3 regions of the Microbacterium sp. LWO12-1.2 genome follow, and region 3 is predicted to be linked to each of the others. Evidence: predicted binding sites of a transcription regulator. Region 3 holds the regulator's gene; each other region holds the start of a gene.

Region 1 (7,916 bases), 1.7 Mb from region 3:
GCACTCATCAGCGGATGCGAGGGCAGATAGTCTCGATCCGTGAGTAACTCCTTGACCGCGTTCTCCACTTCCCTGGTCCATGCCGATCGACTCATCGAGGGCACGAAGACGGGAAGGGGGCGCCCGACGAGCAAGGAGGCATCGATGTTCGTCGCATCAGTCGCCCTGACATACGCGGCATGGGAGGCATACGTCGAGGATGCCGCCGTGGAAGTGAGCGCCTTCCTCGCGGACAACATCGATCCGGGACGGGTGCCGGCGAGTGCTCGGTCAGCGATTGAATCGGTGTCATCGTCGGCGTGGGAGCTGACAGTGCATCCCGGGTGGCGCGAGATCTGGAAGGCTCGCGTCGTCGCCCTCGCCAAGGGTGATCCGAATGGTGACCAGTTCGGCATGAACACCGCCGGAACGAAACAGATCGAACTCTTGTACTCGGCCGTGGGTGTGTCCTTCCTGAAGAAGACCACCCGCGACGACCGTAAAGAGCTCGAAGCGCTCATCGACGCGCGAGGCAAGGTCGTGCACTCGGCCAACACCCCCGAGAGCTTCAACAAGCAGGCCGCCCGTGACTATCGCAACCTCGTCGAGCGCCTCGCGATCGATGCTGATGCGACGATGCGCGATCAGGCGAGGAACCTTGTCGGCCATGCGCCTTGGTGAACCGGACACAGCCATGGATGTGATCAGCTCTTCGCTGCCCAACTGGGCCGAAGCGCTCACAGCGGTGGTGTCAGCAGCCGCTCTCGTAGCGATCATCCTGGGCGCCGTGCAGATCCGTCATGTGAACCGACAGATGCATCGTGAGCTTGAAGCCCTGTACCTGGTTCGGTACTGGGAGCTGATGGATCGCAGGTCGCGGAGCTTCGCGCTCCGAAACAGAGCGACTCGATCTGACCGTCCATTGGTCCGCGACTACCTCGCCCTGTCGGAGGATCAGCTCGGCCTGCGCGCCCTGGGGCGGGTGACGGACCACACGTGGGAGTTCTGGTCTCGCGACATTCGACGACAGAACGAACTTGAGGCGTACCAGGCGGAGCTCAGAAGGGCACCCGACATCGCATATCCTCACTTGCGAAAGCTGCTGGCGGACCCGGGCTACGACCCCCTGGATCGTGGGCCGCTGTGGAGGCTGACACAGGGCCTCTGAATTGAGTCACCGCCCCCTTCCACGTAGAGCGGAGCACTCCGACTGCCTCTCGAAGCGACGCGGTCACACGGCCATGCGCCACGCGGTCACGCGGCGATGTCGAAGCGGGCGCGACCGCCCAGCCGTGGCGTTCGCGCGGGATCGACGTACCGGGGCGGCACGAACCAGACCCTCGCGGCGACACCTGCACCGTCGATGCGGATCTCCCAGCCGTTGTCATGGATGCGATGGTGACACGTCTCGCAGAGCAGAACGCCGTTCGAAAGATCTGTCGGTCCGTGATCTCGCTTCCACCATCGAATGTGATGCGCTTTGGTCATCTCAGGCGGCAGCCCGCACATCGCACATCCCCCGTCGCGTTCGACGAGCGCGCGCCGTTGCCCCCTGGTGAAGAGCCGCTTCTCACGGCCCCAGTCGAGGATCTCGCTCTCACCGCCGAGCACACAGGGGATCACGCCACCTCCGGCCGCCATCCGGCGGGCCGCCGCGACGCTGATGGGCTGGTCGATGCCGTCGATCGCCGCGGAACCCGCTCCGGACTGCAGTTCATCGAGGCCGATGCGGACGATGACCGTCGCACCGGCCAGCGGGAGTCGCTCGGCCTTGCAGCCGAGCGCGTGGGCGCAGAAGACAGCAAGGCCATCAGCCTGGATCATGGCGACCGTGCGGCGATCAGCATCCGGCGATTCGGGATCAGGAGCTTCTGCGCGTGCCGCGAATGCCGCAGTGACGTATCCGCGGATGGCAGCGACGATCGGAGCGGCGGTCTCGACATCGAGCTTCGCGTCGAGGTGCAGCATGCCGTTGCGCTCGAACATCCTGAGCGAACGGGCGCTGCGCTGCTCCTCGCCGCGCGGTTCGACACCATCCGGATCGAGCCACGCTTCCGCTCGCACGATGAGCTTGCGAAGGTCGTCGAGCGAAAGGCCGGGGGCGGCTTCTGCCAGCATCCGCTCCCCCACTGCGATGCGCTCCGCGCCGGCCGCGACGCGGCATCGATCGAGGAGCGCGACGATCAAGGCGGCAGCCTGGACGCCGATCATCCCCGACTCGAGCGCCGCGCGCACGGCGGGATACCTGGCGGGCAGGCGTGCGCCCAGAAGGTCGCTGCGCGGAGCCGTCGCCTCGCCCACCGCAACCAGTCGTGCGGCGTCGCCGGTTGAGATTCCCACGGTCGCGGCGATGAGTGTGGCCGGCGAACGGTACCCCCGCTGCTTGGCCAGGCCATCGGTGCCGAGTTCAGGACGAGACTCCCGCGCGATGCCCGCAGCCACCTCGGCGTGCACGGCATCCAACTGGCGCTGCAGCGCACCGATCGCCTCGTGGACCCCGATGAGCTGATTCCGCGTCAGGTCGAGCGTGCCATCGGCATCCGCCCACGCGGCATCGAGGCGGAGGACCGCGTCGTGCAGAGCGTGGAGTTTGGGCATGCTCGATTTTACCGCGGAGAAGGACCTTATTCGTAGCTTTGTTCGAATGTATTCCGATACTTCAGCATGCCGCGGCGGGAGCCCGGGGGCCGGTGCAGTGACGTCAAGTCTGGTTGGAGCTTGGTTGGGGCAGCTAGTTCCGGAGCACCGACTCCAGCAGTCCCGGGAACAGCGCATCGAGGTCGTCACGGCGGAGCGTCAGCATCCGTCGGCGGCCATTGGGCTCATTACGGATGACTCCGGCCTCGCGCAGCACCTTCATGAAGTGCGACTTGGTCGACTTGGGAAGGTTCGGGTCGGTGGCGTGGCAGGCGGCCATGTCGAGCGGGCCGTCGGCGAGCTGGCGCGTGATGGCGAGGCGCTCGGGGTCGCTGAGCGCGAAGAGCACGTCTGTCAGCTGGATCTCGGAGCGCTCCGGATGCGGAAGATCGCCAGGCATGGTTCGATAATAGTTGAACAATTGACGGATGGCGAGTACGCTCCGATAGTTCGATGATTCTCGAACCTTATGAGGAGCCCCATGACCAGTACCGCACCGATCGTCGTGCCGACGGCATCCGCGACCCTTCGACAGGATCAGGGACCCACCGCGGATCAGGGACCCACTGCGGATCAGGGCCCTTCGACAGGCTCAGGGACCCAGCGAGGGGGCCAGCGGCGGAGATTCGGGTTCGTGCTGGCGATCGTGGCGCAGATCCTGATGATGGTCGGGGCGAGTGCGCCGTCGCCGTTCTATCCGGTGCTCGCGCAGGACATCGGGTTCGACGCGATCGTCATCAGCGCCGTGTTCGCGGTCTACGCCGTGGCGCTGCTGCTCACCCTCCTCACCGCCGGTTCGCTCTCGGACCACATCGGCCGTCGCCCGGTCGCGATCGTCGGATTCCTGCTGCTGGCGGGGAGCATGTTCCTGTTCTGGCACGCGGATGCCGTCGCCGTGCTGTTCCTCGCCCGCATCCTGCAGGGCATCGCGAGCGGTCTGCTGATCTCGGCGCTCTCGGCGACGGTGCTCGACTTCGCGCCCGGCGGACGTCCCGGAGTCGCGGCACTGTGGAATGCGCTGAGTCCCGGCATCGGACTCGCGCTCGGCGCCCTGGCCTCGGCTGTGCTGCTCGACGTCAGCGGCGAGGCACTGCTCGACGTGTTCGCGCCGCTGAGTTCCGCGTACGTCGTGCTCGCGGCACTCTTCTTCCTCATCCCCGAGACCGCACCGCGCAAGCCCGGGGTGTGGGCATCGCTGAGCTTCCGCCTGTCGATCCCGCAGGAGATCCGCGCGGACTTCTGGCGCGGAGCCCCCGCCGTGATCGCGGGCTGGGCCACCGGCGGACTGTTCCTGTCGCTCGGCGCCAACATCGTGCGCGGCGAGCTCGGCGGCACGGCCCACATCTGGCAGGGACTCGGCGTCGTGCTGCTCGCCGGAGTCGGCGCCATCACCGCGTTCGTGCTGCGGAAGATCCCCGCCCGTTCGATGGTGCTGTTCGGCACCTCGGCCCTGGCGGTCGGCACACTGCTGTCGCTCATCGCGCTGAGCGTGGGATCGCTACCGTTCTACCTCGTCGCCGCTGCCGTCACCGGTATGGGGTTCGGCACCGCCTTCTCGGGAGTGGTCGGCTCGCTCGCACCCCGCATCCCGGCCACCCAGCGCGCGGACACCTTCGCCGTCATCTATCTGCTCGCGTACCTGGCCTTCGGCGTTCCGGCCGTGATCGCGGGAGCGCTCGTGGGCGTCGTCGGGCTCAAGGCCGTGTGCATCGGATACGGCGTCGTGGTGATCGCGCTCGCGGGGATCGCGTTCGGACTACGGGTGCGCGCGGGGCGGTAGATGGCCCCTTGCCCTAGGGGATTCCCACGGGCGCAGCGGGGAAAACGGGCCAGGATGTCGGAGCACCCTGGTACTCCACAAGTATGTCCACCAGCGCCACACCCTCGCTCTTCCGCCGCAGCCTGACCTGGTTCTTCCTCGCCCTCCTGGGGAACCTGGCGGTCATCCTGTTCGTCTCCATCGCGAGCCTGTCTCCTGTGAGCATCCCGGCATCCGACGCATGGGAGTTCTTGGGACGCTTCGTGAAGCCGATGTATGCCCCGGAGCTGCTGATCTTCACCTCTCTGGTCAGCGTGCTGAGCGGTCTGCGCATCGCACGCGACGACAGCGAGGGCGAAGAGGCCGCGCGCCTGATCGCCTGGGCGGTGCGCGTCGCACTGGCATTCATCCTCAGTTTCGCCGTCGTGATCATCGCCGTCGCGCCGGAGAGCCTCGCAACCGTGCTCTTCGCAGTGCTGCTCGGGTTCGTGACCTTCGTGCTCGCCGAGCGTCTCGCGCCCCCGGCCGAGATCTCGACGGAAGAACGGTTCCGAGATGCAGAGAAGGATCTGCGGATGCGCTCATCCTGGGCGGCGGATGCGCTCGGGCAACGATGGAGAGATGATGCGCGCGGGCCGATCTGGCCGTTCGTCATCATCCTGTTCCTCGTGCCGGCCATCGTGCAATCGGTGCTCAGCTCGCTACTCGCCTCGTGGATCTGGGACTCGAGCGTCGCCTTCACCGGCGAATGGATCTTCCTCTCGATCGTCACGAGCTACGGGTCGGTGATCCTCTCATTCGCGTGGTTGAGCACCGCCGACAAGTCGGAATCGACGCAGATCAGGGCCTGGCTCGGAATCACCGGCGCAGTCTTGGGATGGTTCACCAGCATCGCCTTCGCCGGCGCGTTCATCTTCTCGAACACCCGATCTGCCCCCATCGGATGGCTGATCCTCGCGGTCACCGCCGCGCATACGCTCGCGCTCTGGGGCCCCATCCGCATCTATCCCCGCCGGATGCTGCGCCGCATCGAGATCTCGCTCACCGACAGGCACCTGCACCGCGTCGCCCGCCGGCACTCTGCGACGCGTGAAGCGTGGGAGGCCGAACGGGCGGCAGCGGCGTCGGAACGTGGCTTCTGGCGCGGGCTGTTCTCGGGCTCGCGCTAAGAGGACTCGGTCATCGGTGTGACCTCGACGCTGATGACGCCGAAGGGGAACGGGCTGAACACGGACCAGGATTCTGAGGAGAAGCCCTCGAGCGGGATCATCCGGAACCACACCACCGAGACGATGACAGCGACGACCACGAGCCCGGCGACGCCGATGGCTGCGCGGTCCAGGGTGCGCAGGGCAGTGGGTTCGTCGCGCGCCCGCAACACGCGGCCGATAGCGAGCAGGACGATCAACGTGATGCCGAAATAGACCAGCGGGCTGGGGCCGAGCGTCAACTGGACGCACGGAAGAGCCTCGTCCACCGGTCGGCCGGACGCATCGATGAAGCCGCCGTTTCCGTCCACGCCACCAGGGCAGTGCCAGACGCTGGCGACCATCAAGGTCGGGTAGATCATGGCCGCGATCACCGCGACGATCAGCACCCGTCGGATCCTCGCGATCACTGCGACGCCGGCAAGTCCGGCGACAGCTGTGGGCTGCGGCGGGGTCTGCGCGAGTGACAAGACGGTCTCCTTGGAGGTCGGTCGTCTCATCATGGCGCAGGTGCTGTCGGGGCGGAAGGGGTGCCGTTCAATGTCCGGCGTCGTCGAGGATGAACGCCGCGTGCCGGCGGACCACCTCGAAGGGCGAGGTCAGCGCATCGCGCGCCGTGTCGACCTCGTCGGGTTCGAGGGTGCAGTATCCGCTGCCGGGCGACAGCTCGTCGAGCATCTCGTCCGCGAGGGCGAGGTCGGCAGACAGTGCCCTCTCGAGCGGGGCGTAGTCAAGCGGAGGATGGATCGCCGCGTGGTCGCGGAATGACGTGTACGGCGCCGCGAGCGCCCGGCGCAGCACTGCCCGCGGGACGCGCTCGCGATCCACCAGCACGAGATCGAGGCGCCCGAGCCGCGCGAGCGCAGCGCCCGCCCACGCGCGATCGGGTTCCGAGAGACGCGTTCCGCGAAGAACGTCGACCAGAGCATCGATCGCCTCGGGCGACGGCACGCCCAGGTCGGCCAGGAGCTTCGCGTACCTCCACCGGTCGCGGGAGCGTGCGATCCGCGCAACGGCGACGCCGACAGCATCCGCTCCGAGCCCGGTGAGGAGCCCCATCGCCACCTCCGCTGAGACAGGGCCGCAGGTGTCGGCGTCGAGGATGTCGGCGAGCTCCTCCGCGCGCTGCGCCGCAGGCAAGGAATCCAGCCGCGCGAGCTCCTGCGCTTCTTCGTCGAGCTCAGGGAAGTGTCGCCGCACCTGCGTGGGAGTGAGGCTCAGCGGCACAAGGTCCCAGGCTTCGTCCATCGCGACGGCGATGAAGTCCTTCTCCACAGCGTTCTCTGCGACGAGGAGAGGGCGCGCCTTCTTCGCCGCTCGCGCGAACGCGCGCAGGAAGCGGTCGTACTGGGCGTTCCAGTGCAGGTCGTCGCGACGGCCGGCAGCGCGCTCCACCTCGGCCGCCCATGCGTCATCCGCGTTCGAAGGATCGAGCTGCGTGGTCCAATCGGCCGGACTCCACCGCAGGTCGTCTTCGCTGAAACTCGAACCCGCGGCGAGCGCCTGCAGGTCTTCCTCGGTGGCGATCGCAAGCGACGGCCAGGCGATCACTCCGCCCGTCTCCGCATAGAAGTTGTGGAACGCTGCGGCGTAGATGCGATGCTCCGGATGCTCGTCATGATGCGCGCGCACCGCGCCGAGGAGAACGGCGAGAAGGTGGGCGTCGAGCGCCTTCCAGTCGAGCGATGAGGGCATGGGGAAAGGGTAGCGGGGAGGTTCGGCGGGGCGGCCGGTCTCCCCGCCGGTGGAGGCCAGCCCCTTCCACGCGAGCCGGCCTCCGCGTCCCCGATCCCCGCATCACGGGATGACGATGACCTTGCCCGAGATCGGCCCTGCAGCAGCCTCGGCGTGGAGGGCGGGCAGCTCCGCGAGCGGGATGCGCCGCGTGACCTCGAGGTGCAGCTCGCCGCTGTCGACGAGCGCGACGAGTTCACGCAGCCGCTCCGCGTCGCTGCGCACGAACACCACCACAGATCGCACGCCCCGGTCGGCGTCGTCAGGTGCGGGCATCCAGGCGGTGGTACTCACGACGACCTCGCCGTCGCGGACGAGGGCGACCAGCGCGGTGAACTCCTCCGGTTCGATCGGGGCGAGGTTGAGGAGCAGGTCCACGGGTTCTGACACGGCATCCAGCACGGGTGTCGTCGTGTGGTGGATGATCTCGTCGGCGCCTGCCGCGCGCACGTCACCTGCGCTGCGCGGGCTGGCCGTCGCGATGACGTGGGCGCCCGCCCGCTTCGCGAGGGCGATCGCGTACTTTCCGACGACCCCACCGGCGCCGACGATGAGCACCCGCTGGCCCGCTTCGAGGCCGCCGTCGTCGAAGAGCGCCT
Region 2 (7,916 bases), 800 kb from region 3:
GGGGATGACCTCGAACTTCTGCTTGCTGCCGCAGAGCTCATCGTCTCCTCCCAGTTCGGGTCCACGTCTATGCTCCAGCGCAAACTGCGAGTCGGGTTCGCGAAGGCGGGACGCCTCATGGACCTGTTGGAGTCGCGCGAGATCGTCGGACCCTCCGAGGGGTCGAAGGCGCGAGATGTGCTGGCAACCGCCGAACAGCTGCCGCAGGTGATGGCGAAGCTGCGCGGAGAGGATTCCCCCGCGCCGGCCCCCACCCCGACGGTGCCTCCGGTGCCGCCGCTTCCGGCCACGGTTGATCCGATCGAGGCGCAATACGACGGGCTCCCCGTCGTCGAATCCGAAGGCGACGAAGACGCCTGGGGCCTGACAGGACGCGACTGATGACCATTCCGAGGCAGCTCCCCAACGCGATCACGATCGCACGTATCCCGCTGGCGGTCATCTTCTTCGTCGTGCTTCTGCTCGGCGGGACATACGGAGTCCCGAGTCCGGGACTCCGGTGGACGGCCGCGATTCTGTTCATCGTCGCGATCTCGACGGACTGGGTCGACGGGTACCTCGCACGTAAGTACGACATCGTCAGCGACTTCGGGAAGCTCTGGGACCCGATCGCCGACAAGCTTCTCACCGGGGCAGGCTTCATCGGTCTCGCGATCCTGGGGGAGCTCCAATGGTGGATCGTGCTGATCATCCTCGTTAGAGAGTGGGGAATCACCGTCCATCGGCTCGTCGTCGCCAAGGAGCATGTTGTGGCGGCTGCGTGGATGGGCAAGATCAAGACGGCGTTCCAGGGTGTGGCTCTGGGCTGGGCGCTGTTGCCGCTGCATGAGCTCATCGGTCTCGGACCATGGACCCTGGTCACCGGTGTGCTGATGATCATCGTGCTCATCCTCACCGTGGTGAGTGGGATCGATTACATCGTCGCGCAGGTCCGGGGCTCACGGCAGAAGGCATGACATCTTCGGCTGCCGCTGTTCTGACCGCTCTCGGGCGACGGGGGTGGACTCTCGGAGTCGCCGAGTCGCTGACCGGTGGGTCTGTCAGCGCAGCGCTGGTCGCGGTGCCCGGTGCGTCTTCCGTGCTGTGGGGTGGCGTCGTTGCATACGCGACGCCGGTGAAGCACTCTTTGCTCGGAGTCGACGAGAGTCTTCTCGAACGGCACGGGCCGGTGCATCCGACCGTCGCGTGGCAGATGGCGGATGGGGTGCGCCGCGCGGTGAGCGTCGGCGGCATCGCGGCTGATGTCGGAATCTCGACGACCGGGATCGCCGGCCCCGACTCGCCAGATGGCCAGCCCGTGGGAACAGTGCACGTGGGCGTGGTCACGCCCGAGACGTCGCGCACGGTGGAGTTCCGGTTCGACGGCGACCGTGCGCAGATCCGCTCCGCGGCGGTCGACGCCGTGCTGCGAACGCTGTGTGATGTGCTCGGGGAATAGCTGGCGTGTTCTCGCCGTTACGAATGATGTGCTCACATTCAAACCACAGAGTGCAGGGGTAGATTTTGTGAAAGCCGGTAGGACTAGACTGGCGATCTCGTCGGAGGAGACTCTGACTACACGATCCGGGAGGAGGTTCCGATGATTCTTGTACGACAGGAAATCGGCGATGTGCTGAGGGACTTCCGCCTGCAGAAGGGCCGCACCCTCCGGCAGGTCGCGAGCAAGGCATCGGTTGCGCTGGGCTACCTCAGCGAGGTCGAGCGTGGTCAGAAGGAAGCGTCGAGCGAGATTCTGGCTTCGGTCGCGGATGCGCTCGATGTGCCCATCTCGACCATCATGCGTGAGGTCGGCGATCGCATCTCCGTGCTCGAGGGCATCCAGGTCTTCCCGGACGTCGTTCCGGACGACCTCGTGGCATCGATCGAGCCCGAGCTCTCGCTGCGCTGAGTCGCAGGTTCTCACTTTCCTCAATGCGTCGTAGCGAGTTCCTCCGCGCTGTGGATTCCGAGTTCCGCACGCGTGCGTCTTCTCTCCTTCAAGATCTGGTTCTGACTCCGCTAGGTGATCGTACGGCTTCTGAGGCTCTCGAGGCCGGGGTTCCTCCTCGCGAGATCTGGTACGCGCTCTGCGATGAGATGGACGTCCCCGAGGGCCGACGCCACGGTGTCGGCCGTATCGAACCACGCAAGCGTTGACCGAACTACTGTTCGATAGCTCCGTTTTCCGGTGCGCCGTGAGCGGCGTGTCGTCGAAGATGCGTTCGAATCGGGCGTAGTCTTCTGCACAAGTGGTTCAGAGCTGGTGCTCTCCACTGTTCGCAGGTTCCTCGACCGAATGTCTGAGGCCCCTCGTACGGTGAAGACATGGCCGATGAGCCATACGCCTTGTCGGAGAGTTGCTCCCAACCGGGAGCGCCGCGACAGCCTACAGGCGGCACCACGCGAGCAGAAGGAACACATCATGCCATCACCCGCAGACCGCGAGAAGTCCCTGGAAACAGCTCTCGCACAGATCGATCGCCAGTTCGGAAAGGGCTCGGTCATGCGGCTGGGCAGCGACGAGCGTGCTCCTGTCGCCGTGATCCCCACCGGATCCATCGCCCTCGACGTCGCTCTCGGCGTGGGAGGCCTGCCGCGAGGTCGTATCGTCGAGATCTACGGCCCGGAGTCCTCGGGTAAGACCACGTTGACCCTGCACGCGATCGCCAACGCACAGCGCGCCGGCGGCATCGCCGCATTCATCGATGCCGAGCACGCGCTCGACCCCGACTACGCGGCGAAGCTCGGAGTCGACATCGACGCCCTGCTCGTCTCGCAGCCCGATACCGGAGAGCAGGCGCTCGAGATCGCCGACATGCTCGTGCGTTCCGGCGCGATCGACCTGATCGTCATCGACTCGGTGGCCGCCCTGGTGCCGCGCGCTGAGATCGAGGGAGAGATGGGCGACTCGCACGTCGGTCTCCAGGCTCGCCTCATGTCGCAGGCGCTTCGTAAGCTCACCGGTGGTCTCAACCAGACCAACACCACAATGATCTTCATCAACCAGCTGCGTGAGAAAATCGGTGTCTTCTTCGGTTCCCCCGAGACGACCGCCGGTGGAAAGGCGCTGAAGTTCTACGCCTCGGTGCGACTCGACATCCGTCGAATCGAGACGCTGAAGGATGGCACGGAGGCCGTCGGAAACCGCACCCGCGTCAAGGTCGTGAAGAACAAGATGGCGCCGCCGTTCAAGCAGGCGGAGTTCGACATCCTCTACGGCATCGGTATCTCGCGAGAGGGCAGTCTCATCGACTTCGGCGTCGAGCACGCCATCGTCAAGAAGTCCGGTTCCTGGTACACCTATGACGGAGACCAGCTGGGACAGGGCAAGGAGAACGCCCGTACGTTCCTGCTGAACAACCCCGACATCGCGTTGGCGATCGAGACGCAGATCAAGCAGAAGCTCGGCATCGGCCCGCAGGTGGCGGCTGTCGCCTCTGCTGACGAGCTCGCCGAGCGTCGTCCGGCCTGATCATGACTGGTGAGAGCGGGGGCGGACCGCGAGACTCTGATACGCGGCTCGCCCCCGTTATCCCGTTGTTCGGTGGACGGGAAGCTCGAACCGCCGATGCGTCGACGGATGCCTCGGTCGGGAGCGCCGCGAAGCGTTTCCCGGCGGGCCAGCATCTCGGGCAGTCAGAAACGAGGTCCTCTCCGGGCTCAGAGGAGGCGACGAACGCCGCACCGCAGAGGAGCGGTGACGCCGGTCTCTGGCGATCGACGTGGGATGCGTCACTGCCGAGCGGTCGGTCGACAGAGTCCACGTCTGACGGCACGCCGAGTGATCGGCATCCCGCCAACGGGGGAGGATCGCCCAAGAATGCCCCACGGTTGCGGGCCTTGGATGGACATGGCGCGCGGGACGATGCCGAGTCCGTGGATGGCCCGGACCCGGAGGAGAGCCGGAGGATCGCGGCCGAGAGTCTCGTGAGGAAGCTCAGAGCGCGCTCGTTGTCGATCTCGGAAGCGCGCACGGTACTGAAGACCCACGGGCTTGATGGTGCCCAGATCGATGACGTGCTCGATGAGTTCACTCGACGCGGATATCTCGATGACGCTGCCCTCGCCAGCCAACTCGTGGAGTCGGGAACCCAGCGCAAGGGGCAGGGACGCGTTGCGCTGTCCCGTGCACTCGCGCAGCGCGGGATCCCCCGTGACGTGGTCAACGCGGCGCTCGATGAGTTGCCCGATGACGATGCGGAGCGTGCGCTCGACTTCGCCCGGACCAAAGCACGATCCCTCAGCAGGCTGGAGCCGGAGACTGCTCTCCGACGATTGGTAGGGCAGCTGTCGCGCCGCGGGTACAACGGATCCGTGGCGATGACCGCGGCGAAGTCGGCATTGGCTGAGGCGACGTTCGGTGGACGCCCGACCGGCGTGCGGTTCGTGGATTCCGACTGACGCCTCCGCCGCGCTGATCCAGGCGATCACGCTCGTACAATGGGATGATCATGACTATCCCGCGCAGCGAACCGACGATCATCACCGCCTCGTCGGCAGCCGTCGACGTCGACGGCCGACAGCGATCCTACGAAGTGCGAACCTTCGGGTGCCAGATGAACGTGCACGACTCTGAGCGATTGTCCGGTTCGCTCGAGAGCGCAGGCTATACGCGTGCAGAGCCCGGGACCGAGGCGGACGTCGTCATCATCAACACGTGCGCTGTGCGTGACAACGCCGCGGGCAAGCTCTACGGGACGCTCGGTCAACTCGCTGGGGTCAAGCGGCGCAAGGACGGCATGCAGATCGCCGTGGGCGGTTGTCTCGCTCAGATGGACAAGCAGGCCGTGCTCGACAAGGCGCCATGGGTGGACGTCGTCTTCGGGACGCACAACATGGGCTCGCTGCCGGGTCTTCTCGAGCGCGCGCGCCACAACGGCGAGGCTGAGCTCGAGATCCTCGAGGCGCTGGAGGTGTTCCCGTCGACGCTTCCCACGAAGCGGGACGCCGCCCACAGTGGATGGGTATCGATCTCGGTGGGCTGCAACAACACCTGTACGTTCTGCATCGTGCCGAGCCTGCGCGGTAAGGAGAAGGACCGTCGCCCCGGTGACATCCTGAACGAGATCCGATTGTTGGTCGAAGACGGCGCCCTCGAAGTCACCCTTCTGGGCCAGAACGTCAACTCCTACGGCGTCGAATTCGGTGATCGCCAGGCATTCGGCAAGCTCCTGCGCGCCGCAGGGGAGATCGACGGGCTCGAGCGCATCCGCTTCACCAGCCCGCATCCGGCAGCCTTCACGGACGACGTCATCGATGCGATGGCTGAGACGCCCAACGTCATGCCGCAGCTGCACATGCCGCTGCAGTCCGGAAGCGACCGCATCCTCAAGGCGATGCGGCGCTCTTACCGGAGCGACCGCTTCCTCGGGATTCTCGACCGTGTGCGTGAGCGCATTCCGCACGCGTCGATCACGACCGACATCATCGTGGGCTTCCCCGGCGAGACCGAAGAAGACTTCCAGGACACCATGCGTGTCGTCGAACAGGCACGATTCTCCGGCGCCTTCACGTTCCAGTACTCCATCCGTGAGGGCACCCCCGCCGCCACCATGGAAGACCAGGTGCCGAAGGAGATCGTCCAGGAACGCTACAACCGGCTGATCGCGCTGCAGGAGCGCATCTCGCTCGAGGAGAGCCAGAAGCAGATCGGTCGCGAGGTCGAGGTGCTGGTCTCGACCGGCGAGGGCAAGAAGGATGCCGCGACGAATCGTCTGACCGGTCGCGCTCAGGACAACCGTCTTGTGCACTTCCAGGTCCCCGAGGGATCGGATCTTCCCCGTCCTGGCGACGTGGTCACCGTGACGATCACGCATGCGGCTCCGTTCCACCTGCTCGCCGATGATCCGACCGGCCGTCCGCTGCAGATCCGTCGCACCCGCGGCGGAGACGCCTGGGATCGTGCTCAGGCGGAGTCCTGCGCGGTGCCGGCACCGGCAAGCGACGGCGGACCGCGCGCTGTATCACTCGGGCTCCCGACGCTGCGCGTCGGAGTGTGAACGCGATCCCTGAGCGCGAACCGCTGATGGTGTCGGCGCCTCGTCTCTGGGCGGTCGTCGGTGCGACAGGTACCGGAAAGAGCGACCTCGCGCTCGACCTCGCAGAAGCTCTGCGCGAGCGCGGAAACCACGCCGAGATCGTGAACGCCGACGCGATGCAGCTGTATCGAGGGATGGACATCGGCACGGCGAAGCTGAACCTTGAAGAGCGTCGGGGCATCCCGCACCACCTCTTCGACGTGAGAGAGGTCGAGCAGGAGGCCGCAGTGGCCTGGTATCAGCCGCTCGCTCGTGAAGCGGTCTCCGGGATCCATGAGCGCGGCGGCGATGCGATCCTCGTCGGCGGGTCCGGTCTGTACGTCTCGAGCGTCATCTACGACTTCCAGTTCCCTCCGCGTGATCCGGAGGTGCGCGTGCGACTGGAGCGCGAACTGGAAGAGCAAGGTGTCGCTGCGCTGCTCGACCGTATCCGTGCTCTTGATCCAGAAACCGCGGCGCGCATCGATCCGCGTAACGACCGCCGCGTGGTCCGCGCGCTGGAAGTACTCGAACAGGGCGGCGAGAACCACGGCGCAGCATTGCCCGCGCAACCGGTGTTGTGGCGCCCACACACGCGGCTGATCGGCATGCACGTCGACAGGCCGGAACTGGTCGAGCGGCTCGACGCACGAGTCGAACGGATGTGGGAGTCCGGCCTTCTCGACGAGGTAGCGGGGCTGCGAGAGCAGGGCCTTGAGCGCGGAGTCACGGCGCGGCGTGCGATCGGTTACGCGCAAGCCCTGGGCCAACTCGAGGGTCGACTCACGCGCGCGGAGGCAATCGCCGAGACACAGGCGCTCACCCGCCGCTATGCCCGTCGCCAGGTGTCGTGGTTCAAACGGTACGGCGGGCTCGAATGGCAGCGGCCGCCGGTTGACGTGCGCTCGCTTCTCGAAGGCTGAGGCCTGCCGATGTCGGTGGCCCCTGCGACGCTGGGACCATGACCACGTACTACTACACGGCGTCCAGCCTGGACGGTTTCATCGCGACCCCTGAGCACTCGCTGGAGTGGCTGCTGAAGCAGGACATCGATCACGAGGGCCCGATGGCATATGCGGCGTTCGAGAAGGGCGTCGGTGCGCTCGCGATGGGCGCCTCGACGTACGAGTGGCTGCTCCGCAACCAAGGCGACGAACCGTGGCCGTACGTGCAGCCGACCTGGGTCTTCACGCACCGGGAACTCCCCGCCCCGGAGGGAGCGGATGTCCGATTCGTCCAGGACGATGTGCGCAGGGTGCACAGCGAGATGGTCGCCGCGGCGGGGGAGCAGGGCGTCTGGATCGTCGGCGGGGGAGACCTCGCCGGACAGTTCGCCGACGCCGACCTCGTCGACGAGGTCTGGGTGCAGTTCGCACCTGTCACGCTGGGCGCTGGCTCTCCGCTGCTGCCACGTGCTCTCGAGCTCGAGCTGATCGAGGTGGCAAGGAACCGCAGCTTCCTCTGTGGCCGCTACCGCGTGACGCGGGTATGACCGTGCTCTCTTAGACTCGTGAGTCGGTGCCGATGGTTACGCGAGGAGGGAGAGGCGTGGAGTGGACCATTCGTGCGTTCCAAGATGGTGACACAGAACCCGTGGTGGCTCTGTGGCATGAGGCTGGTCTGACCAGGCCCTGGAACGACCCTCACCTCGACATCGCGCGCAAGCGCTCCGTGCAACCGGAGCTGTTCCTGGTCGCCGCGCTCCCTACGCAGGGGAGCCCTGAGGGAGCGACTGTGATCGGGAGTGTGATGGCAGGGTACGACGGTCATCGGGGCTGGCTGTACTACCTCGCGACGGCAGAGTCCGTGCGTGGACGCGGAGTTGCTCGCGCGCTCGTGCACGAAGCGGCTCCTGGAGGAGATGGGATGCCCGAAGGTGCAACTCATGGTGCGGGAAGGGAATGAGGCGGTCCTCGGGTT
Region 3 (7,916 bases):
CACGACATGCGCTGTCCACTGGATTCCGTCCCACCAACGCCGGTTGCCAGAGCCGTCGTCGTACCATCCGGCAGGTGTTGTCATCGAGCGTCTCCGTCGTCTGTCCTCGGTCGTGATCTGCGTGACGAGGAATCAATCGCGGCGGGGGCGAGTTTACAGAATTCGTCGTTCAGGATGACGGTAGCGGCGGGTCGGGCGCGATGTCCACCGACACGATGAGGAAGGCCCCGGGAACAGTGCGCTCCCGGGGCCTTCCTCATCGTCATGCGCGTGTCAGGGGACGAGGCACACCGGCAGCGCATCCGTGAAGGTATCGGTGAACGCAAGGATCACGTCAGGGTCGGTGAACGTCGCAGATTCTGCGGAGGCGATCAGGCGCAGCGTCTCGTCGTCGAGGTCCGAAGCGACGAACTCGTCCGCGAAGCAGGCGATGTGCTCGTCGGTATACCCCTCGGCTCCGGTCGATGCGACGATGGCCGCGATCCCGACGGCGACCTCCTCAGCGGTCGGCCGACCGGTGCCGGTCGTGCCGCCATCGGTTTCGCTGGGCTCGGTCGCCTCGATAGAGGGCGAAGAGGTGGGGAGGTTGTCGATCTCGCTGCTCACACCCTGCGCGAGGGCGAAGAGGTACACGAACGACATCACGATGCCGATGATCGTGCCGACCACGGCGAGGATCAGACCCGTGATGCCCGGCCACTTCTTGCCCTTCAGGAAGAGCGAGATGAGCGAGACGATGAAGCCGGCGGCGAGCAGGATGAACCCGATGAACCCGATGACGGGGATGAAGACCAGGATCGTGCCCAGCACGCCCAGTCCGAGCCCGACCAGTCCCAGGACCGAGACCTTCTTCGGCCCTTCGGGGGCGGCCTGCGCGTAGGGGGCGGCGGCCGGGTAGCCGGTCGGCGCGGCGGAGTAGGCACCCGGGTACACCGGTGCGGATCCCGGATAGCCCGCGGCGGGCTGGCCCGGCGCGGCAGCCGGGTATGCCGGCGCTGCGGGGGCGGCGTAGGCCGCGCTGGCGTCGTCGAGCGGCGTCGTCGACGCGGTCGCTTGCTGTCCGGCGAACGCGCTCGGGTCGGACGACTCGGCCGGAGTCGTCGGCGGCACGGACGAGTCCTGCGCCTCCGGCGTGATGACGGTCTCTTCGGTCGGGCGGATCACGGTGTCGTCGATCGACGGCTCCTCGTAAGCCGGTGTCTCGTACGCCGGAGCGTCCTCGGCAGCCGGGACTTCCGCCGCTGCGGCCTCAGCTTCGACTGGAGCCGCGGCCTCCGGAGCGAAGTGCTCGGTCCACTGCTGGCCGTCCCACCAACGCTGACGTCCCGATCCGTCGTCGTACCAACCTGCAGGTGTCGTCATGATTCCCCCTAGAAGCAATGGGCCGGGCGCGACTGCGTCACCGGCACCCTCATGTTAACAGGGGGCTGTGACATGGCAGGGGGTTTCCTATGGGGAGCAATACCCATCGGATGCGGAGACGGACGCAGCGCGCGGGGTGTCGCTCGCGGCCAGCCGAAGAGGCACGCTTAGGCTCGTAGCGCCATGATTCGGTTCGAGAACGTCACGAAACGCTACCGCGGGACGTCGAAGCCCGCTCTGTCCGGAGTCGACTTCGAGGTGCAGCGCGGGGAGTTCGTCTTCCTGGTCGGAGCCTCAGGTTCCGGCAAATCGTCCTGCCTGCGGCTCATCCTGCGCGAGGACGTCCCCACCTCGGGGAGGGTCGCGGTGCTCGGCAGAGACCTGCGCTCGCTCGCCAACCGCAAGGTGCCCTACTTCCGGCGCCACATCGGCTCGGTGTTCCAGGACTTCCGGCTGCTCCCGTCGAAGACCGTGTACCAGAACGTCGCTTTCACCCTGCAGGTGACGGGTTCTTCGCGCGGCTTCATCCAGCAGGCCGTCCCGGAGGCGCTCGCGCTGGTCGGGCTCGACGGCAAGCAGAAGCGGATGCCCCACGAGCTCTCCGGTGGCGAGCAGCAGCGCGTCGCCATCGCCCGTGCGCTCGTCAACCGCCCGCAGGTGCTCCTCGCCGATGAGCCGACGGGCAACCTGGACCCCGCGACCTCGGTCGACATCATGCAGCTGCTCGCCCGGATCAACGCGGGTGGCACGACCGTGCTGATGGCGACGCACGAGGCCGCTTTCGTCGACCAGATGCAGCGTCGAGTCATCGAGCTCAGCGACGGCGAGATGGTGCGCGACGAGGTGCACGGCGGATACGGCGACACCTCGAACATCCCGCGACTCGTTCCGGCCGAGGTGCGCGGTGCCGCTGCGGTCGCCGCACTCACTGCGGTGCAGGAGGTGCAGCGTCAGACGGCCGACCTCTCCATGGTCCGCGCCGCGCTCGCCGAGGAGCTGAGTGAGCAGCGCAAGGCCGCAGCCGCCGCTCCGGCTCCGGAGCCCGCCGCGGCTCCCACCCCCGCCGCGGCTCCCGCCCCTGTCGCCGAGACCATGCCCGCAGAAGCCGTGGTGCCGCCGGAGCAGGTCGCGGCGCAGAGCCCGACGCCCGTCGAGCCTCCGGCCACGGTCGGTCCGCGCACGCATCCCATCGTCCTGCCGCAGGTCGATGTCGCCGAACTCGGCGTCGCCGACCGTCTGGGACTCTCCGACGGCGACGATGAAGAAGTGGGGCCGACCTCATGAGAATCGGTCTGATCCTGGCTGAAGCCCTCGGCGGCCTCCGCCGCAACATCTCGATGGTCATCTCCGTCGTGCTGGTGACCTTCGTCTCGCTCACCTTCGTGGGCGCGGCGATCCTGATGCAGAGCCAGATCGGCGTCATGCGCGGCTACTGGGCCGAGCGTGCCCAGGTGGCGGTCTACATGTGCTCCGCGGTCTCGGAGTCCGACACCTGCGTCGACGGGGCCGCCAGCGACGAGCAGGTGGAAGCCGTCAGGGCGCAGCTCGAAGGCGACGCGCTCTCACCGCTCATCAGCTCGATGACCTTCGACACCAAGGAGGACACCTACGCCAAGCTGGTCGAGCAGCTCGGTGCCGACCAGGCCAGCGTGCTCACGCCGGACCAGGCCTTCGAGGTGTTCTTCGTGACGATGAAGGATCCGGGGCAGTCTCCGGTGCTCGCCGAAGCCTTCAGCGGCCAGGCGGGCGTGGAGCAGGTCAAGGACCAACTCCAGTATCTGGAACCCCTCTTCTCCGCGCTCACGGTCGCGACCTACATCGCGGTGGGTATCGCGGTGCTGATGCTGATCGCGGCGACGCTGCTGATCGCGACCACGATCCGGCTGTCCGCCTATGCGAGACGCAAGGAAATCGGCATCATGCGTCTGGTCGGCGCCTCGAACAGGTTCATCCAGACCCCCTTCGTGCTCGAAGGCGTGTTCGCGGCCTTCCTAGGATCCGCGCTCGCGAGTGCGGCCGTCGTCGCCGGTGTGCACTTCGGCGTCAACGGATATCTCCGCGGGCGGGTGCCGTTCATCACGACCTGGATCACGTTGCAGGAAGCCACACTCGTGGTGCCCGTGCTGATCGGCATCGGCGTCGTGCTGGCCGCCCTGTCAGCCGGGTTCGCGATCAGACGCTGGCTGCGTACCTGACCCGGCCCCGGTCGGGTGCAGGCGCCAGGCTCGGTATAGACTGAAAGGCTGCTCAGCCGTTCCATGTCGCTGAGCTCATCGACACACAGGAGAGCATCATGCCCAGGGAACGCGGGGAGAAGGTCATCGCGACCAATCGTCGCGCACGTCACGACTACAACATCGAGAAGTCGTACGAGGCGGGGATGGTGCTCACGGGCACCGAAGTGAAGTCGTTGCGCCAGGGGCGTGCCAACCTCAGCGACGGGTACGCGTTCATCAAGGGCAACGAGGTCTTCCTCGACTCGGTGCACATCCCGGAGTACTCCCAGGGGCATTGGACGAACCACACCGCCAAGCGCGTGCGCAAGCTGCTGCTGCACCGTGAGGAGATCGCGAAGCTGGCGCACGCCGTCTCGGCGGGTGGATACACGCTGATCCCGCTCAAGCTCTACTTCTCCGACGGTCGGGCCAAGGTCGAGATCGCTCTGGCGAAGGGAAAGCGCGAGTACGACAAGCGTCAGACCCTGCGCGAGCGCCAGGACACCCGCGAGGCCGATCGGGCCATGCGGCTCCGCAATCGCGTCGGAGAATAGTCCGCCGACCCCGGGATCAGAGCTGGGGACGGAATCCGAAGACGCGACCGAGGAACGTCAGCTCCCTCTCCAGGGCGTCGACGACGGTCTCTGCCCGGCGGAAGCCGTGCCCCTCTCCGGGGTAGAGAACGTACTCGTGGTCGATCTCGCGCGCGGCCAATGCGTCACGGATCGCCGCGGACTGCGAGGGCGGAACGACGCGGTCGTCCTCTCCCTGCAGCAGGAGCACGGGCACCTCGATGCGTGCCGCGGAGGAGAGCGGGGAGCGGTCGATGTACAGCTGTTCCGCCTCGGGCAGCGGACCGACCAGGCTCTCGATGTAGTGCGCTTCGAAGTCGTGCGAGTCCTCCGCGAGCATCCGTAGGTCGGAGACGCCGTAGCGACTGATGCCTGCCCCGAACGCGCCACCGCGCACGAGGGCGGAGAGAACTGTCCAGCCCCCGGCGGAGCCGCCGCGGATCGCGATCCGCGCGGGATCGGCCAGCCCGACGTCGGCGAGTCCTCGTGCGGCGGCGATCACGTCGTCGACGTCGACCACGCCCCACTGACCGCGCAGCCGCTCACGGTAGGCGCGGCCGTACCCGGTCGAACCGCCGTAGTTCACGTCGAGCACACCGATGCCGCGGCTCGTGTAGAACGCGACAGCGGCGGATGCGGCTCCGGTCACGTGCGCGGTCGGTCCGCCGTGCACGAGCACGACATAGGGCGGCAGCTCGTCGGCGGGGGCGGAGACGTCCGGGTTCGCCGGCGCGTAGGCGTATGCATGCACCGGACCGTGCGCGCCTTCGATGTCGATCAGTTGCGCGGCGGGCATCCACGCGGGATCCACGCTCTCGCCACCACGCACCGCCGTCACCTCGCCGGAGTCCAGGTCCACGCACCACACGCCAGGGCTCACGCGCGAGCCGTTGCCGGAGAGCAGCACGCGGCTGCCGCTGACATCGTCCACACTCACATGCCCGTCGCAGGGCACGTCCAGCTCACGGACATCGCCATCGGCATCGATCACGACGATGCGGTCGCGTCCGTTCGTGCGCACCGCGACGATCCGCCCGTCGGCGAGCGGCAGGAACCACCGGTTGCCCAGCACCCACAGTCCATAGCCGGTATCGGCATCCGCGGGGGCGATGATCTCGGCGGGGCCGCGTGCGGTAATCCCGTCCAGCTGGATGCGATGCAGGAGCCAGCGCCCGGAGGGGTCATCGGCGTAGAGCAGCGCGTCGTCGGCGATCCACTCGGGTTGCAATGCCGCCTGAGCGGGGAGTGACGCTGCCTCGCGGCCGTCCACGGTCGCGATCCGGAGCGCGGCGGCATCCCACGGCATCCGCTCGCCGCTCCACTCGACCCAGGCGATCCGCGAGCCGTCGGGGGAGAGGGCCGGATGCGCGAAGAAGGAGGGACCTTCGGCGAACACCTGGATCGCGGTCGCATCGTCGGATGCGGAACCGTCCCGGGGGATGCCCACGATCGCTCGTCTATGGGGCGAGGAGGTCAGATCCTCGCGTACTGCGAGCAGGTGGCCATGCTGCCACCGCAGACCGCCGTGCGCGGGGCCTTCGGGCGTCAGCGGCGTGATGTCGCCGTCGCCGGAGCGACGGTAGACGCGCTGATCCCTGGCGTCGACGAAGTACAGGATGCCGTCGGGATCAGCCGTCCACGCCCCTCCGCCGTACTCATGCACTCGCGAACGCGCGCTCCAGGGGCCCTGCAGGACCTCTCGTCCCGTCGATGACCGCACGGTCACTCGACCGCCCTCGGTCGGCACGGACTCGCCCCACCAGATCTCTTCTCCCACGAACCGTGCTCCGTCGAAGCGGGGTGACGAGACGGCGACCGATGCCGCCGAGAAGGGGGAGGGCCAGGACCCGTGGGGCGAAGTCATGCCTCGAGCCTATGCGCGCTGCACTGCCGATGCGCGCCAGGCGATCAGACGGCGCGGAGCACGGCGACGACCTTACCCAGCACCGTGGCCTCATCACCGAGGATCGGTTCGAACGCCGAGTTGCGGGGCAGCAGCCAGGTGTGACCGTCACGTCGGCGGAAAGTCTTGACCGTCGCCTCGTCGTCGAGCATCGCTGCGACGATCTCACCGTTCTCTGCGCTGTTCTGCGAGCGGATGACGACCCAGTCGCCATCGCAGATCGCGGCGTCGATCATCGACTCACCAGACACCTTGAGCATGAAGAGGTCGCCCTTTCCCACGAGCTGACGGGGGAGGGGGAAGATCTCCTCGACCTGCTGCTCCGCGGTGATCGGCACACCGGCGGCGATGCGACCCACGAGCGGCACGAGCGCGGCGTCACCGACCGGCGTCGCCACATCAGCCGGGTTCTCGGTGCTGGAACCGGGAAGATCGATCAGCACCTCCATCGCCCTGGTCTTGCCGGGGTCGCGGCGGAGGTAGCCGCTCAACTCCAGCTGCCCGAGCTGGTGCGTCACGCTGGAGAGCGACTTGAGTCCGACCGCGTCGCCGATCTCGCGCATGCTCGGCGGATAGCCCTGCTGGGCGATAGAGGCCTGGATGACCTCGAGGATCGCCATCTGCTTGGGGCTCAGGCTCTTCCGACGGCGCGTGCGCGGTGCCTCTGGCTCGGGGGCTGAGTTCTCGCTCATCATGCTCCTTCGGTACGCGTTTCCGACGCCGCTCTTCGAATGTCGGAGGCCCGTGGTGGGGTGTTCCTATCGAAACCGTATCCGAGAATCATGCGGATCTGGAAGATCTGTTCGAGCGTGTCGGCGGATTGGCGGCTGCGGTTTCGAAGAAAGCTTGACAGATGTTCGAACTCGAAGATATCTTCGGAACGTAGCTTCGCATTCAGCCCTCCCGGCCGAGTGCAGAATGCGAACGCTACGCCAACTTCCACCGGCCCGTGCGGCAGGTGGCTGATCCTCCCGGTAACGGGGCGACGCAGAGGAGCACACCATGAGCACCATCACCTTCAGCACCGCAGCAGTCATCCCGGCTCGTCCGGCGACGCGTCTTCGGCTGACGGTTCGCGGTCGCCGCGTGCTGCTCGCTCTCGCTGCCCTGCCACTCGCTGCGGGTATCGCCTTCGCCGCGATCAGCGGCGGTAGCGCCCTCGCATCGAACGAGAGCACTGGAACGGTCAGCTTCGAGACGGTCACGGTTCTCCCCGGCGATACGCTGTGGTCGATCGCCAGCGAGATCGCGCCGACCGCCGACCCGCGCGAGGTCATCGGCGAGATCACCCGCCTGAACCTCCTGCAGACCGGCGAGCTGCAGATCGGCCAGTCGCTGTCGATTCCCGCGCAGTACACGAGCTGACGCACTCGAGCGTCACTGCCCCTCTGCCAGAACGCTCTCGGCGTCCCGCCGAGCGTTCTAGCATGGGTAGGGTGACCGCTTCCCTCGATGACCTGCCGCTTCGCGACGACCTCCGCGGGCTGACCCCGTACGGTGCCCCGCAGGCGCCGCTGCCGATCGCCCTCAACGTGAACGAGAACACCCATCCGATTCCCGACGAGGTGGCCAGCGACATCCTCGATGAGATCGCTGTCGCCATCCGTGACGTGAATCGCTACCCCGACCGTGAGTTCACGACCCTCCGTGAGGGTTTCGCTGACTACCTCGGGCACGGTCTCGAGGCGGACGGCATCTGGGCGGGCAACGGATCGAACGAGGTGCTGCAGCACATCCTGCAGGCCTTCGGCGGTCCGGGGCGCACCGCCTTCGGGTTCGCGCCCACGTACTCGATGTATCCGCTGATCGCGCAGGGCACAGGAGCGCGCTGGGTCGGCGGCACTCGCCAACCCGACTACACCA

Evidence for each region. Region 3 encodes LexA, which represses DNA repair genes until DNA is damaged. Its sites were predicted from a motif close to TCGAACANNTGTTCGA; they were not measured.
Region 1: MRBLWO12_RS17020 (DUF222 domain-containing protein) is a predicted target of LexA. The motif match lies at 2,608-2,623, and genes of this name have one in related genera.
Region 2: recA (recombinase RecA) is a predicted target of LexA. The motif match lies at 2,190-2,205, and genes of this name have one in related genera.

What each region holds. Positions count from the first base shown of each region.
Region 1 covers NZ_JBEGII010000001.1:3,551,780-3,559,695, reverse strand. The annotation lists gene MRBLWO12_RS17030 (hypothetical protein) at 40-660, shown strand; gene MRBLWO12_RS17025 (hypothetical protein) at 674-1,147, shown strand; gene MRBLWO12_RS17020 (DUF222 domain-containing protein) at 1,234-2,577, opposite strand; gene MRBLWO12_RS17015 (ArsR/SmtB family transcription factor) at 2,711-3,016, opposite strand; gene MRBLWO12_RS17010 (MFS transporter) at 3,098-4,396, shown strand; gene MRBLWO12_RS17005 (hypothetical protein) at 4,480-5,544, shown strand; gene MRBLWO12_RS17000 (hypothetical protein) at 5,541-6,053, opposite strand; gene MRBLWO12_RS16995 (DUF4303 domain-containing protein) at 6,121-7,278, opposite strand; gene MRBLWO12_RS16990 (NADP-dependent oxidoreductase) at 7,381-7,916, opposite strand, start outside.
Region 2 covers NZ_JBEGII010000001.1:998,460-1,006,375, forward strand. The annotation lists gene MRBLWO12_RS04650 (FtsK/SpoIIIE family DNA translocase) at 1-381, shown strand, start outside; gene pgsA (CDP-diacylglycerol--glycerol-3-phosphate 3-phosphatidyltransferase) at 381-956, shown strand; gene MRBLWO12_RS04660 (CinA family protein) at 953-1,438, shown strand; gene MRBLWO12_RS04665 (helix-turn-helix domain-containing protein) at 1,580-1,888, shown strand; gene MRBLWO12_RS04670 (DUF3046 domain-containing protein) at 1,912-2,136, shown strand; gene recA (recombinase RecA) at 2,402-3,451, shown strand; gene MRBLWO12_RS04680 (regulatory protein RecX) at 3,907-4,380, shown strand; gene miaB (tRNA (N6-isopentenyl adenosine(37)-C2)-methylthiotransferase MiaB) at 4,431-5,978, shown strand; gene miaA (tRNA (adenosine(37)-N6)-dimethylallyltransferase MiaA) at 6,005-6,919, shown strand; gene MRBLWO12_RS04695 (dihydrofolate reductase family protein) at 6,958-7,488, shown strand; partial or broken gene MRBLWO12_RS04700 (acetyltransferase GCN5) at 7,521-7,784, shown strand; gene MRBLWO12_RS04705 (hypothetical protein) at 7,807-7,916, shown strand, end outside.
Region 3 covers NZ_JBEGII010000001.1:1,802,674-1,810,589, reverse strand. The annotation lists gene MRBLWO12_RS08670 (DUF2510 domain-containing protein) at 1-84, opposite strand, end outside; gene MRBLWO12_RS08665 (DUF2510 domain-containing protein) at 274-1,362, opposite strand; gene MRBLWO12_RS19595 (hypothetical protein) at 1,450-1,626, opposite strand; gene ftsE (cell division ATP-binding protein FtsE) at 1,546-2,646, shown strand; gene ftsX (permease-like cell division protein FtsX) at 2,643-3,557, shown strand; gene smpB (SsrA-binding protein SmpB) at 3,656-4,132, shown strand; gene MRBLWO12_RS08645 (S9 family peptidase) at 4,149-6,014, opposite strand; gene lexA (transcriptional repressor LexA) at 6,059-6,745, opposite strand; gene MRBLWO12_RS08635 (LysM peptidoglycan-binding domain-containing protein) at 7,056-7,418, shown strand; gene MRBLWO12_RS08630 (histidinol-phosphate transaminase) at 7,481-7,916, shown strand, end outside.